DNA from 2 places in the Vibrio alfacsensis genome. Region 2 is predicted to be linked to the other one. Evidence: riboswitches for the same ligand, from Rfam matches in the RefSeq annotation. Region 2 holds a riboswitch; the other holds the start of a gene.

Region 1 (7,648 bases), on a different replicon from region 2:
AACAAGGTAAGCCATTCTACTTTACTGGTGAGATGGTCTTCCCGTGGATGTTCGACCAATATGTAAATCTTAAACCGCTCAAAGCAGCGGCAGAGCTGTTAGCAGAAAAATCCGATTGGACGCCACTTTATAATGCTGAGCAACTAGCAAATAACAAAGTACCTGTGAGTTGCGCTGTCTACGCAGACGATATGTTTGTAGAAATGGACATCAGCCGCGAAACGCTCGCCGCAATGCCCAACTCGAAAGCATGGATCACCAATGAATACGAGCACAATGGTCTTCGTGCTGATGGTGAACGCATTCTCAATAAACTGATTGAAATGGGTAAACAAACCGCCGTCACGTTGCAATAAACGTTCAATTGTCCGCAAGTAGAAACATAAAATGCCTTTTCAATGGTTGCGTCTCAAATAAGAAAGCGACTGGCTGATAAGGCATTTTTTGTTTTTAGTGAAACATCAATCTTTCACTTGCTTTATCATCGCCTTAGTGACGACTCGATAACCCATTTTATGATAGAAATCTTCGCCCTCATGATTAAATGAAGCGACGGTCAATCCAATCTCTTCAATACCTTGGCTACACAACTCGCTTTCTATTTTATCCATCAACGACAAGCCAATGCCTAAGTTGCGATGACTTTCAGAAACCACAAGCTCATTGATAAAGCCGATTCGCTTTTCAGGTGAAATGATCGAGCCAACATCACGAACAATACCAGAGATAAAGCCAACGACTTGGCGATTAGAGCACGCAATATAGGCGATCATTGTGCCATCGAAATATTTATCGAACACACTACGTTCTTCGCGGATTTTTACCATGTCCTGCGGAGAACGGTAATGGTTTGGCTCCGCTTCATAATGAGAGGTATCAAGCTCAACTAACAGTTTTTCTAATAGAGGAACATCCTCTTCTCGTAGTCGTCTAATGTGAAATTGCTGCATGATGGTCTATTCCTTTACCAACGCTCCTCAGCGAAATATCGCTGCAATGTAACATCGGGGCATTACTGCACTGTGTTAAAAACGAATATTAAATGCGCAACAAAGTACGAATTTCAAACAGTTATGTCGAGGCAATTTCCCTTATTCCTTAAAATTTTTGTTGATAATTTGAACGCCAACAACGTTTAAGCCTCTACCAGCAAACCTATTTCTGACGACTTATTACTAACAACTCATTGCTGATTACCAACCCATTACCAACTAACAACGAGCTACTAGCTACAACTAACTACCACAGCATGTTGACCTAATCTCTAGCTATTTGGCGCTCCTGCAACCAAGGTACAAAACGCCAAGCGACAAACCGTCAAGTCACAGCTGACTCTAGTGCTAAGACAACCAATCCCCGCTGATCGATACTTTGGCTCAATGCGTACGATCGTGGAAATCAATCAGGGAGTAAGCGGTCCCCAAATTAAAAGGAATGCACTATGCTAAAACGAATGCTAACGATGACTTCTGTCTTTCTTGCCACCTTATCACTCGCCCTGCCCGTGAACTCACATGAGCACGGCATGATGAAAGGTGACATTGTTGATGTTGCCGCTTCAAATGGATCTTTTAACACGTTGGTGGCGGCCATTAAAGCAGCCGACCTTGTTGGTACTTTGAAAGGTGAGGGACCATTTACCGTTTTTGCACCTACTGATGACGCGTTTGCTAAGCTTCCAAAGGGTACGGTTGAGTCGCTACTATTACCGGAAAACAAAGACAAGCTTATCGCGATACTCACATATCATGTTGTTCCAGGAAAAGTGATGGCACAGGATGTCGTAAAATTAGACAAAGCAACGACGGTCAACGGTCAAGATGTGTTAATAACAACAGAAGATGACAGAGTCATGGTTAACAATGCGACTGTCACTTCTGTCGATGTGAAAGCCAAAAATGGCGTCATTCATGTGATTGATACTGTTTTAATGCCGAAATAACCGTTTGAAGATGAAACAGCCGTTTGAAGTTGAAATATCAATTTAACGTCGATACATCGTTTAATTTCGACAAACAATGGACTAAGGGAGGGCGGTGTCATTCCGCCCGCTTTAACTATGGATAACCTTAAATTTTCAAATCACGACCTCACGACAATGGACAAGCGTAAGAGAACTCGTTTGATAAATTCAATCGTTGGATTTAAGAGTGCAAATCTTATCGGCTCTATCGACAAAGAGGGACGCGAGAACCTTGCGATTGTAAGCTCTGTTATTCACCTAGGGTCTCACCCTCCTCTTTTAGCTTTCATTGTTCGTCCACGCAAAGGTAGACGTCACACTTTGGAGAATATTCTCAATACCAAGCACTTTACTATCAATGCAGTTGGTATGGATTTCGTCCAAAAGGCACATCAAACTTCAGCTCGTTACCCTAAAGAAAAATCGGAGTTCGAAGCAGTTGGACTCACCGCTTACTATGAAAAGGATTTTCCCGCGCCATTCGTCATGGAAAGCAGTTTGACGATTGGCTTAGCATTAAAAGAACACATTCACATTGAAAGTAACCAGACCGAAATGCTCATTGGCGAGGTCATCGTGGTTCGCATCCCAGAACCTGCTATGATGCCAGATGGATACTTAGATATAGAACTGCTGGATCTAGTGACCATTTCGGGATTAGACAGTTATCACGTCACTCAACGACTGCATCGCTTAAGCTATGCAAAAACGGACAAAACACTGTTTCCGTTAACCCGCGAGGGAGAGCCCTCCTCTTGGGGCGCATTAAAAGTAGACATTGACTAAAAGTCATCATGGTTTACTCGCCCTCCCACATTTGTTGCACTCACCGACTTTATTTCGTTAACGGGTTCCCCGGTGACGTAAAAGTGACATTTCCAGAGTGCACGTTGCCTTGGGCATACACAAACTGAGCAAAATAATTCCCTCCACGAATTAACTTCTTTTCATAAACAAATTCTTAGGGTAAATTCCGCTTGCTCAATCACATTTCGGCAAACCATTTGAAAAAATGGGACGCAAAGCTTCCGGTCTGTCGGTACGTCCATAACTCAATAATAAACGTACCTATGATAGCGGGGTTGCCACTTAGTCATCAGCGCATGCTGAGGGTTTGCATCGCCGCAAACTTGTCCAACGACGAAGTGATACACGTGCGCCGAGGTGTGGCTTTTATTGTTAGCCCGTATAAAGGACATGTGATGAAATCATTCCCAAATAAATCTCTAGTAGCTTTGGCTCTAGCAAGCATCAGTTCAGGCGTTATGGCGCATGGTTACGTATCGGCATACAACGATGGCGTGGCTGCCAGTCGTGTAGCGTTGTGTAAATTCCCTACGTCAGACACAAACGAGAAAAACACCAACTGTGGTGCCATCCAATACGAACCACAAAGTGTTGAAGGTCCAGATGGCTTCCCAGAAACCGGCCCACGAGATGGTAAAATTGCGAGCGCGCAATCAGCGTTAGCAACCGCACTAGACGAACAAACTGCGGATCGTTGGGTAAAACGCCCAATCCAAGCTGGCGCTCAAACGTTTGAGTGGACATTCACGGCAAACCACGTCACGCACGATTGGAAATACTACATCACTAAGCCAAATTGGAACGCAAATGCATCACTGTCTCGTGATTCATTCGATCTAACGCCTTTCTGTGTGGTTGAGGGCAATATGGTTCAACCACCTAAACAAGTCAGCCATAAGTGTAACGTCCCTGCACGTGAGGGTTACCACGTTATCCTTGCCGTTTGGGATGTGGGTGATACTGCTGCGTCATTCTACAACGTTATCGACGTAAAATTTAACGGTGAAGGTCCTGTTGTTCCTGACTGGGCTCAAGGTGGCCAAATCATTCCAACAATGGATTTAAATGTTGGTGATTCGGTTTACACTCGCGTGTTTGACAAATCAGGTGAAAACGAATCATACCAAACTGAACTTGTGATCACTGATGCGACAATGGGCCAGGCAAAAAACTGGTCTTACGCTTTAGCAAATAAAATCAACCAAGAACAAAGCAAGCTAAAGGCTGGCCAGTTTGCTCAGGATAAGTTCACACCAGTATATGGTACAAACCCAGTGTACCTAAAGGCCGGTAGCGGCCTAGAGCGTGTGGAGGTTGGTTACAATATCGAAACGACTGAGCCTGAGTACTCACTAACCGTTGATGGTTTAGAAACAGAATATACCATTACCAACGAGCCTACGACGTTAGATCTTACTCTTACTGCACAAGGTGATGTATCCGCTGAGCTGACGGTTTACAACCACCACCGTGAACCTCTAGCAAGCTGGACTGGTAACATGGTAGATGGTGAAAATGAAGCTGTTTCACTCACACTAAATAAAGCAGAAGCTGGTCACCACATGTTAGTGACTCGCATTAAAGACAAAGACGGCAACCTCGTTGATCAGCAAACGCTCGATTTCCATCTGGCTGAAGAAACCGTAACACCACCAGCCGGTGATTACGATTTCGTATTCCCTGAGGGTCTATCAACCTACACTGCTGGTACCAAAGTACTCGCAAGCGATGGTCAAGTTTACCAATGTAAACCTTTCCCATACTCAGGCTACTGTGCGCAATGGAAAGAAACTGCGACACAGTACCAGCCTGCGACGGGTTCTCACTGGGAAATGGCTTGGGATAAGCTTAACTAATCATCTAGTTAATAAACAAAACCCCGCATGATGCGGGGTTTTCTATATCAGTCATGCCGATAATGCTTTCTCAAACCGGGTAGGAGAACAGTTACACTCGTTTTATCAAGTCCGCAAAATCTTGTTCCATTCCACTGCTAGGAAAAATCGTTTCAAGAGCGCTTGTTTGTATTCCCATATGTTGTGTCAAAACCGATTTAATAACTGCGCGCATATCATTAACTGGCGCCAAGTCTCGCCCTTGGTATAACTGCGCTTTTGACAAGCCAGGGAACTCCCCAAGCACTTTGCCACCATTGACCGCACCTCCAGCGATAAACATGACGTTCGCCGTTCCATGGTCCGTACCTTTCGTGCCATTCTCCGCCGCTGTCCGGCCAAACTCACTGGCTGCAATAACGACCGTTCTTGACCATTCATTGCGCAGTGATTGTTTCAGGCTCGCTAATCCTAAATCAAGTTTACGCAATTGTGCGGCAAGTCTCCCCGTTTCTGCCCCTTGTCCTGCATGAGTATCCCAGCCTCCCAGTTCTAATGCGGCAATATTAGGACCACCTCTGGAAGAAAGAAACATCCCAGCTTGAGATGCCAGAACAGAGAATTGTTTACCTGATTGATTTCGGTCAGACATCATTTCAATATTAAGGGCCTCTTCGAAGTTGCTCGCAAGTCTATCATCACATTGAAACAACTCTTCTAATAGCTCAATTTGACGATCTCGAGTATGCAATTTATTTGGATACCAACTACTTACCGCCTTATCGCCTTGAACAATCAGAGGCAATCCAAAATCGATCGCTAACCCTTTTGACTTCGTGTCTAATTGGAGTAGTCGATTCAACCAACCATCACGATGGTGCGGGTTGGTTGTGCCATTTTCCAATATTTTTTGGCCATCAAAATGCGATCTATCACGATATGACGTCGCACAAGCATGCACCATGGCGAACTCTTTGTGCTGATACCACTCAAAACAGGTTTTCATCGCTGGGTGCAAACCATAAAAATGGTCGAGCTTGTATAGTTTTTCAGTCTTAATCCCAATATTAGGACGTAAACTCAAATACTGTTGATCGCCATACGGAACAACGGCGTTTAGCCCATCCATTGCTCCTCGTAGTGTTACCCACACCAAGATATTCGGCGACGATGTTTGTGCAAAAGTGACGCTAGGAAATAAGCTACTTGCCCCAACCGCCAAAGCGGATTTTAAAAACTGACGACGATTACAGTTCATGCGGTTTTCTTGCGTAGACTTCATCACTGACCTCAACGATATTGAAACTGGGGGCTAAGCCAAAGCAGTGATAGTTTCATCTCTGCACTCGGTGCTTTTTGCATGACTAAATTTGTATGTTCATTTAGCGCATCGCCATACAAATGTTCACCGATTTTTTCTACTAGCTCATCGGCGCTAACACCTCGCTCTTTCGCATTGTTCATGACTAGTTGAGCTATTTGATTAGATAGTTGCCACCGCTGAGTAAGGGCAGATGGACTGTTGTAATCCGCGTCGTTATCAGGCCACCCAGCAGGAGATCCTGATAAAAAAGGCGGTTGTCCTAAGTTTCTTAAAGCACCTAAGATCCGATTTTCAACGTTATCACCACGCTTTTCCTCTCGCTCCAAATGCACCATATCGGTACTGCGTAACACCGCAAATAACCACTCTTGAGAAGTACGAAAACGAAGCGGTTGTGCTGAGAGGCTTTGTGCACTTTGAATCAGTTGACGATAAACCGGAAGTAAATCACCTTTCGACTTTAAGTAAGTCTGACTCAACGGTTCAATAAGTGATTCACCGGACGAACCACAGAAATGTCGAGCTAATTTTCTGGCCAAATGGTTTGCAGTATCTGGGTGCAGAGCTAAATCCTGCAAACACGCTTTCCCCTGCTCAATCCCCTTTTGCGAATAGCGCTTCCCAAGTAATGTGATGCTACCTGGTTCATGAGCAGCGGCGTTAAACTGAAACCCAATTCTCGGGGCTTTAAACCCGACACTCCATCCTGTGATCGCTTTAGAAAGTTCAATCACATCTTGTTGTGTATATTGGCTATCAACACCAAGCGTGTGTAACTCCATGATCTCTCGGGCAAGGTTCTCATTTAAGCCTTTGCCCCTCAGAGTACCTTGCTTTGAATTAGGACCGACCGACAAATTATTATCAAGAAACATCAACATCGCAGGGTGCTGACTGACGGCTAAAAGCATATCAACAAAATTGCCATTCCAATGTTTACGAACGACTTCGTTTTCTACACTTGCCACTATTGGCTGAACTTTTCTCGTATCAGCGGAGATGGCAAAGTGATTGCTCCAAAACTGAATCAATCGCTCTTGAAAGCCATGTGGTGTATTCAGCGTTTGTAAATTTCTGGCCTCTGCCTGAAGCAAATACTGTTGTTTGAAAAACGAACCAAGTCGTTGCTGAACTTCCCGTTTCTTTTTAGGTGACTGCTTAAGCTTTCGCTTAGTTTCGTTAAACACGCTGAGTTCCAAAAGCACATCATCAGAACTTAGCAACTTAGTCACGGATTCATGCCAATACGTTTCGCTGCTAAGCTGCCTCTCTAACGACAACGTCTGTTGGCCATAAAGCGGCCCAAAACCAAACCGCTGTTCAGATATGATGTGTTGATTTGGATAATATTGCATAACCATTTCCATGTAATGCGCTCAATTCGGGTTAATTGATTTTCATGGTTAGCCTCTAGAAGTTTCTTGACCAATTCTAGTGGCTAGCGTTGCTTTCCATATCAATGAAATGCATTACATTTGCCACACCGATACTTGTTTCAGCATTAACTATTCCAAGTAACATTTGAGCAGCATCGCATTTCAGTAAAGCGACATAAATTCCAATATACACTTTCGATAACTTTCAAACCGTGTGTTTACTCACAGCAATTTTATCAACCAACACTAAAATAAAACAAAACGAAAGGAAGTCATCCGCATTTTATAAATTCATTTTCTAGGTTGGCTACTTTCTCCATGGACTTTTGTGATTGATTAGGAG
Region 2 (7,648 bases):
AGACAATGAAGACTCTTCGCACGATTTTGGTAAAGACATCATTCCTAAGATGTTTCCTCGTGGTGATGTGTTTGTTTACGACTTCAGTACAAACCGTATTACTGGTGAAAGAGAAGAAGTGTATTGGCGTGATGTAGGTACGATTGATGCGTACTGGCAAGCTCATATGGATCTTCTAGAAAAAGATGCACCATTCTCGCTTTACAATCGCAAATGGCCATTGCACACCTACTATCCACCACTGCCACCGGCAACGTTCAGCGATTCCGATAACGGACGTGTCCAAATCATTGATAGCTTGGTTTGTAACGGTAGCTTTGTACGTGGCTCTCGTATTGAAAAATCTGTTCTTGGTTTCCGCAGTAACATTGCGTCAGCGTGTGACATCAGCGAGTGTATTATGCTTGGCGACGTTAAAGTTGGCGAGGGTTGTGTATTACGTCGAGTCATTATCGATAAAGATGCTGATATTGCTCCAGGGACACAAATTGGCGTGAACCTGCAAGAAGACAAAAAGCACTTCCATGTGTCAGATGATGGCATTGTTGTGATTCCTAAAGGAGCACGAATTGGCTACTAACAAATTGTCTGTACTGTTTGTAGCATCGGAAGTCGAAGGACTTATTAAAAGTGGTGGCTTGGCTGATGTAGCCAAGGCACTGCCGCAAGCTCTGCAAAACCTTCAGCAAGATGTACGAATTACTATCCCAGCGTATACGGGCATTGAACAACTAGCGGATGCCGATTTAGTGCTCGATACTGAGCTCATGAGTTGGCCTCATACTGCTTATCGGGTACTAAAATTGAACTTGGGTGATAACCCTGTTTATTTGATTGATTGCCCACCATATTTTGATCGTCCGTCTATGTACGCAGAGAACAACCAAGCGTACACAGATAATGGTGAGCGCTTTGCATTTTTTAGTGCTGCGTGTCTTGATATGCTGCCGAAGTTAGGTTTTAAACCAGATATTGTCCATGCGAATGACTGGCATACAGGGTTAGTGCCATTTCTGCTCAAACATCGATATGGCGACGATCCATTTTTTGCTGATACTCGTAGTGTAATTTCCATTCATAATGCCGTATTCAAGGGCGTATTTAGTTATGACGATGTGCAGTGTTTGCCAGAGTTCCATAGCCGAAATGTGCCAGATGCAGCAGTGAGTGCGACTCATATTACGATGCTTAAAGCTGGTGTCATGAATGCGGATAAGATCAACGCTGTTAGCCCGACTTATGCGGAAGAGTTAAAAACGGAACTCGGTAGCCATGGTATGGCTTGGGAGTTCCAACAGCGCTCAGATGATTTGGTTGGCATTTTGAACGGTTGTGATTACACCGCGTGGAGTCCTGAAACCGATCGTTATTTACCATTGAACTATCGAGCAAATCGACAGAGTATGGTACGTGGTAAAAATGCTTGTAAAAAAGCATTGCAAGAGAAGCTAGGTCTAACACTTTCTGATTGTGCTATGTTCGGCATGGTATGTCGTCTGACACAACAAAAAGGCGTGCACTACTTACTGCCAGCGTTAAAGGATTTTCTGAAGCACAACGTACAACTTGTCATTGTTGGTACGGGAGATCCCGTTCTCGCCGCGCAGTTAAAAGAAGTATCAGCACAATTTTCAGATAAATTCGTGTTCGTCGAAGCCTACGATAATGAGTTAGCCCACCTTGTTGAAGCGGGATCGGATTTCTTCTTGATGCCGTCTGAGTTTGAACCATGTGGTTTGAATCAAATCTACAGCATGGCATATGGCACTTTGCCGATTGTTCGTGGCGTTGGTGGACTAAAAGACAGCGTCAGCGATTATGATGTAGACCCATCTTTGGCGACGGGTTTCGTGTTTAACGATCCGACACCGCAAGCACTATTATTGGTGATGTTAAGGGCGCTATTGCTTTATTCTCAGAATATGACGGAAGTAAGGCGAGTTCAGCTCTATGCCATGCAAAAAGATTTTTGCTGGCACAAAGCAGCACAAGAATATCTAGCGTTGTATAGAGATGCGTTAAATTGACGCAAAATCTATAAAATTTGTAACGAAAGGCACCGAATTAGGTGCCTTTATTACTTTGCTTTAATGGAGTGTGGTACGATGCGTTTTCTTGTTTACAAAGTATGTTGATAACACGCACGCATGACTGAGCCACTTTTATTCCACAAATCCTATTTGCACCCAACGAGCCAAGAGTGGGTTGTGTTTGTTCATGGTGCTGGTGGCAGTTCATCCATATGGTTTAAACAAATTAAAGCGTATAAGCAACACTTTAACTTGTTACTGATTGATCTGCGTGGGCATGGGAAATCCAATCAACTATTAAAAGAACTGATCACGAGTCGTTATACCTTTACGGCGGTGACACAAGATATCCTGAAAGTACTTGATCACCTGAAGATTCAATCTGCCCACTTTGTGGGAATGTCTCTTGGGACGATCATTGTCCGCAACCTTGCCGAGTTGGCTTCTGAACGAGTGCGTTCAATGGTTTTAGGTGGTGCGGTGACTCGTTTAAATACCCGCTCACAGATCTTGGTCAGATTAGGGAATCTTGGTAAGCATATTTTGCCTTACATGTGGCTTTATAAGCTCTTTGCTTATGTTGTTATGCCGCAAAAAAATCAGCGTGAGTCGCGTCATCTCTTCATCCGAGAAGCAAAAAAATTGTGTCAAAAAGAATTCAAACGTTGGTTTATTTTGGCTGCAGATGTCAACCCATTGATGAAGTACTTTAAAGACCGTGAATTGCCCATTCCAACGCTATACTTGATGGGAGATAGGGACTACATGTTTATTAAACCGGTCAAAGAGATGGTGGCGGTACATAAACTGAGTGTATTGCGTGAAATCCCTAATTGCGGCCACGTATGCAATGTTGAGCGTCCGGATGATTTCAACCAGCATTCTATTGAGTTTATTAAGCAGCAAAGCCTCAGTGCTTAAGACTTGTGATTTAAAGAAAGAAAAATCGTTCAGAGAATGAAAATAAATAGGGGAGCAATTATGGCTCCCCTATTTGATATCCACATTGCCAGCACGCTCCAAATTGCCCTTCATTTTGCTCAGAGCAATTTGGGCATTGCCAGTCTTGGTAAACGTGTTCGGCTTGTTTATGATAATCTTTAATCACTGCTTCAGCTTTTAACTTCTGCTGCGAATGTAAGAGCCATACATATGGGTCTGTATCATCGCTAAAAGGGAGCTCGCCTTTTAATCCGAACATACCCTCACCTCTGACCTCACACGCTATCTGCTCGGTTTTAAGCAACTCACAAACGATATGGGCTTCCGCTGGATTTTTCGCGATGTATATTTTCATTAAGCGCTTCCATTGGGTACTTGAGCGGGACGAATTTTATTCATAATCCATTTTGCGATGATGGGGAATAGGCCGAGTAGGGCAAACGACGCTAATACGGTAGGCGATACAATACCAGAGAGGCTATCAATGGTCGCCAATTGCGTTCCCGCATTTAAGTATACTGCTGTTCCTGGCAACATACCGATTTGGCTGGTTAGATAGAATCGAGTAACGGCCATTGGCGTTAACCCCATAAGCAGGTTGATGAGGAAAAACGGGAATACCGGAATCAAGCGCAAAGAAAATAGATAAAACGCACCATCTTTCTCAACACCTTGATTGATCGCGCTGAGTTTATTGCCAAATTTATCTTGAACCCACTCACGCAGTAGGTATCGGCTGCTGAGAAAAGCGATAGTCGCACCAATGGTGCTGGCAAACGAAACGAGCAGTAAACTTGTCCAAAAGCCAAACAGTGCAGCGCCAAGCAAGGTGACTACGGCCGCTCCTGGGATTGAAAACGCCGTGATCGCAATATAGGTGAAGAAATAGGTTGTTGCCGCAAGCAAGAAGTTTTCCTCAATGAGAGTATTCAACGCTTCCTGCTGCGCTTTCGCATTTTCTAATGTTAAGTATTGGCCGAAGTTGATACCTAAAAGGAGGATTACCGCGAGTAGGATAAGCCCTAAAATCAGTTTCTTATTCATATCATTCATCTCGTTTAGCTTGTTAAAGAATAAGACAGAACTGGGCGAAAAAAAATTTCAAAAAAAACCGCAGTGTAAAACTGCGGCTATGTTTTAAATCTTATGAAGCGGATTAGGAAAGGCCATTCATGAGTTCTTGTCGGCGTTCTTGTGGTACTACACTCCAATGCGTACCATTGATCGCTCCCTCAAGGGCCCAAAGCAATTCCAAACTTACACTAGATGCATGAGTTTGTTGAATTGCCTTGTACGCATTTAATGCGCCTTTGTCCTCTAGTTGCTCTACCGAATCGATGCCTGCTTTTTTAAGCATGCGTTCAGTCGCTAAACGTAGGTTTGGCAAATCTTTTAGTCGGTTAGGCTTTGTTGTTGCCTGTTGTTCTTTTTCAAGCTTGGCGCTTTCTAGAGACTTCCTTGCAACATCAAGGATTTTGTCGGTTGAATCCCATAGCTCGTCAGAAATAGCATAGTATTTCGTTACCACTGGGAAGCCACGTTTTTTATAGACGTAAGGTCTAAGTCCTTGAGTCTCGAAAGTAGATGAAGTTTTCTGATCCGCTCGGATGTGCAATTGATGATTTACAACTAGTGCAAACATAGTGTCATCTGCAAACAGTCCGAAGCCACCAAACATTGAGCGCGACTTGATCGTACCAAGTGCCTCAAATAGCTTCATAGAGTCTTTGAGTATCGGTTTATCCATGATGAGTTATCTCGGTGTAATTAGTATTACGCCACCAAAAATCAGGTCCGAGAGAATAGCAAATGCATGCAGTTATAATGTCATTAAAGGGTAAACTCGTTAAATGCATATTTGCCATCGGTAACCCCGCTACCTTCTACTGATACGACGATGATTGAAAATAACCATCATCGAAAACAGTCTTTAAAAACGATAGTCTTCAAAAATAGCAGTCTTCAAAAAAACAGCCGTTTTTAAAAAATAACGGTCTTCAAAAACAAATAGTTAAGGCCGGAAGCTTTGCGTCCCACTCTTTCGAATGGTTTGCCCTGTGCGTGACGGTATCAGAATACTGCTTTCATTGAATTAACATCACATCCTGAATATGGAAGTGTGACATTAGTTCAATTAAAAAGGGGTATTTAATGAGTGTTATTTCATATCTCTTGGTTAGATATGCCTATCAACACCATAAATACGAATTCAAATACATTGAATTAAAACAGTATGTTATAGCGAAGTGCTCTGGGCTGTCTACCCCGAAATTAGTCAATTGCTCATCGCTTCACCTATGGCAATGTTACTTGCCTAAATCCAATCCAATATGATTAGAAAATAGGACGAAAGGGTGGATTCAGAACATAAAAAACGCCCCTTAAAAGGAGCGCTTCAAATCGGTCATTATTGCTTAGTTCTTATTACTTAGCTGCATTATTGATTAGTTGAGCTTGCTTACTGTGCTACGTATTACAATCTCTGGCTGCATTTCAAAAATACGTTTGTCGTGCTCTTTATCTTTAATACGTTCAAGTAAGATCTCGAATGCGTTTTTACCTACACGACGTTTTGGTTGGTGAATCGTCGTTAGCGGTGGAGAGAAGTATTCAGCAAGTTCGATGTTGTCGTAACCGATCACAGAAATGTCTTCAGGGATCTTGATGCCATTTTGTTGCAGACGGCTCATCAAGCCTAGTGCCATGGTGTCATTAAAACAGAATACTGCAGTCGGGCGTTTTTCCATTGCAGTAATGTTATCTGCAGCAAGAACGGCAGTATCACATTCAAAGTTACCCTCAAGAATCCAGTCTTCTTTAACGGTAAGGTTTGCTTCTGCCATTGCACGTCTAAAGCCAGCAATTCGCTCTTTACATGCTGCTTTATCGAAATGACCACTTAAACATGCAATTTCGCTATGACCATTATCAATTAGATATTTAGTCGCTAAATAGCCACCTTCTTCCGAGTTATCAATGATCTTATCTGCTTTTGAGCTTTCAGGGCCCCAGTCCATCACGACTTTAGGGATGTCTGCGTGGCGGTCTAGCATCTCTTGTAGTTCTTCCGTTAGGTCAGAACACATCACTAAAATGCCATCGACACGCTTTTCTGCAAGCATGCGAATATAGTCACGTTGTTTCTCGTAAATACCACCAGTATTACACAGGATCAATGTATAGCCTTGACGGTAACAGTAGCTTTCTACGCCATCGATCACTTCAGAGAAGAAAAGGTTCGTTGACTGAGTAACCAACATACCGATAGTGCGCGTTGAGTTACACTTTAAGCTGCGAGCAACAGCACTAGGCGCGTAATTGAGCTCATCAACCGCTTTCATTACTTTTTCTTGAGTGGTCTCAGCAACAAAACGAGTTTTGTTAATTACGTGCGACACTGTGGTGGTTGAAACGCCGGCTAAGCGAGCAACGTCTTTAATTGTGGCCATAAATGATGTCCTGTATCGAGTTACTGAATACCGTAGTGAAGACAACCATGCGCTTAGTGTCTTGCGCAAACTGAGCAGTTACGAAAAAGCAACGCTGATAGGTTCGGCAGTGGTTGTTCCGAAATCGGTATAAAAAGATTTGTAGCGACATTGGTTGCTGAGAAATATATTCCTTGATTAGTGATACAAGGAATGGCTCAGCAAGCAGAGTAATAAAACACAAAAACCGCTATATTTCAGCGGTTTACATATAAATCATATTTAATCGTTTGCGCTCACATTTTAGACCTATGTGAGCAGGCTGGCAACATATTCAGCGATGGTTTTGTGCTTTTTATGTCACATTTTAACGGCTAAATTCACTGTACTTCTCTGAACCAGTGAGAAACAAACGAATAAAATAAGGGGGCTGTATGACGAGTCCCCCTAAAATAGCCCGCAATTATTCACCAAGAAGGTAGTCGCTGTCCAGTTTACAGAAAGCGATCAGCATTTGAGCAACACTAACGTAGAAGCCAAACTCATCGAATTGCTTACATTTTGCTGCAAACATAGGTAACCAAGTAAGCAGTTGCTTTTGGATGAAGTCGTTTTGTGCCACGAATGCTTCTTCCATATGTTTTTCTTGCTCGAGTTCGTTAGAGCGAATGATCATGTTGCCTAAGAAGTCGAGCTCTACAGCAAGGTGATCGGCTGGTTCTTTCAGGTTTTCATCGACCTGAACACCAAAGTCCGCCATGAGTTTTTCCATTTCTTCTGCTGGCTTATCGTTTAGAAGACCCGACTCACCGATGTACATGGAAGCGTATGGAAGTGCTCCGTGTTTTTCTGTTTTCAGAAATAGCTCACAAAAGTCTGCGGCAAGTTCGAGTTGAGCGTCTTCACGATCTTGAAGTCGGTTGAGTGCATCGACCAATGCATCGACTGATGTCTTTAGGGATTCGTTTTCACCTAGGCCAGCTAAAAAACTTCGGATTTCAACACTGTGGTAGCTCTCTAGGTCTTTTTCGGTAAGTTCTTTAGCGAATAGGCTAGAAAACCACCAGTAAATTTCGGCGCGTTTTTCGTTAAAAGCTTTCACTTCTTGCATTTTTTGCTCCTGAAATGATGCACTTAAGGCGGCATCTTGAAGTCACTTGAGTATAATCTCTTAAGTGTAAACAATTAAAATGAATAGCAGTAACTATAATTGTTATTGTTTATGGGTAATTATGCCTAGTTATTAAT

What was found. A riboswitch is a leader RNA that binds a small molecule or an ion and turns the genes downstream of it on or off. The one in region 2 is predicted to bind cyclic di-GMP.
Region 1: another riboswitch for cyclic di-GMP. It lies ahead of gbpA (N-acetylglucosamine-binding protein GbpA); the one in region 2 lies ahead of VA249_RS09555 (TfoX/Sxy family DNA transformation protein).

What each region holds. Positions count from the first base shown of each region.
Region 1 covers NZ_AP024166.1:1,313,585-1,321,232, forward strand. The annotation lists gene VA249_RS20450 (alpha/beta fold hydrolase) at 1-356, shown strand, start outside; gene VA249_RS20455 (GNAT family N-acetyltransferase) at 462-950, opposite strand; gene VA249_RS20460 (fasciclin domain-containing protein) at 1,442-1,942, shown strand; gene VA249_RS20465 (flavin reductase family protein) at 2,060-2,749, shown strand; cyclic di-GMP riboswitch class I at 2,948-3,053, shown strand; gene gbpA (N-acetylglucosamine-binding protein GbpA) at 3,166-4,626, shown strand; gene VA249_RS20475 (DUF1501 domain-containing protein) at 4,718-5,887, opposite strand; gene VA249_RS20480 (DUF1800 domain-containing protein) at 5,896-7,284, opposite strand.
Region 2 covers NZ_AP024165.1:2,074,899-2,082,546, reverse strand. The annotation lists gene glgC (glucose-1-phosphate adenylyltransferase) at 1-580, shown strand, start outside; gene glgA (glycogen synthase GlgA) at 570-2,027, shown strand; gene VA249_RS09570 (alpha/beta fold hydrolase) at 2,148-2,951, shown strand; gene VA249_RS09565 (putative signal transducing protein) at 3,010-3,327, opposite strand; gene VA249_RS09560 (TVP38/TMEM64 family protein) at 3,327-4,016, opposite strand; gene VA249_RS09555 (TfoX/Sxy family DNA transformation protein) at 4,129-4,719, opposite strand; cyclic di-GMP riboswitch class I at 4,956-5,037, opposite strand; gene purR (HTH-type transcriptional repressor PurR) at 5,417-6,421, opposite strand; gene torD (molecular chaperone TorD) at 6,864-7,511, opposite strand.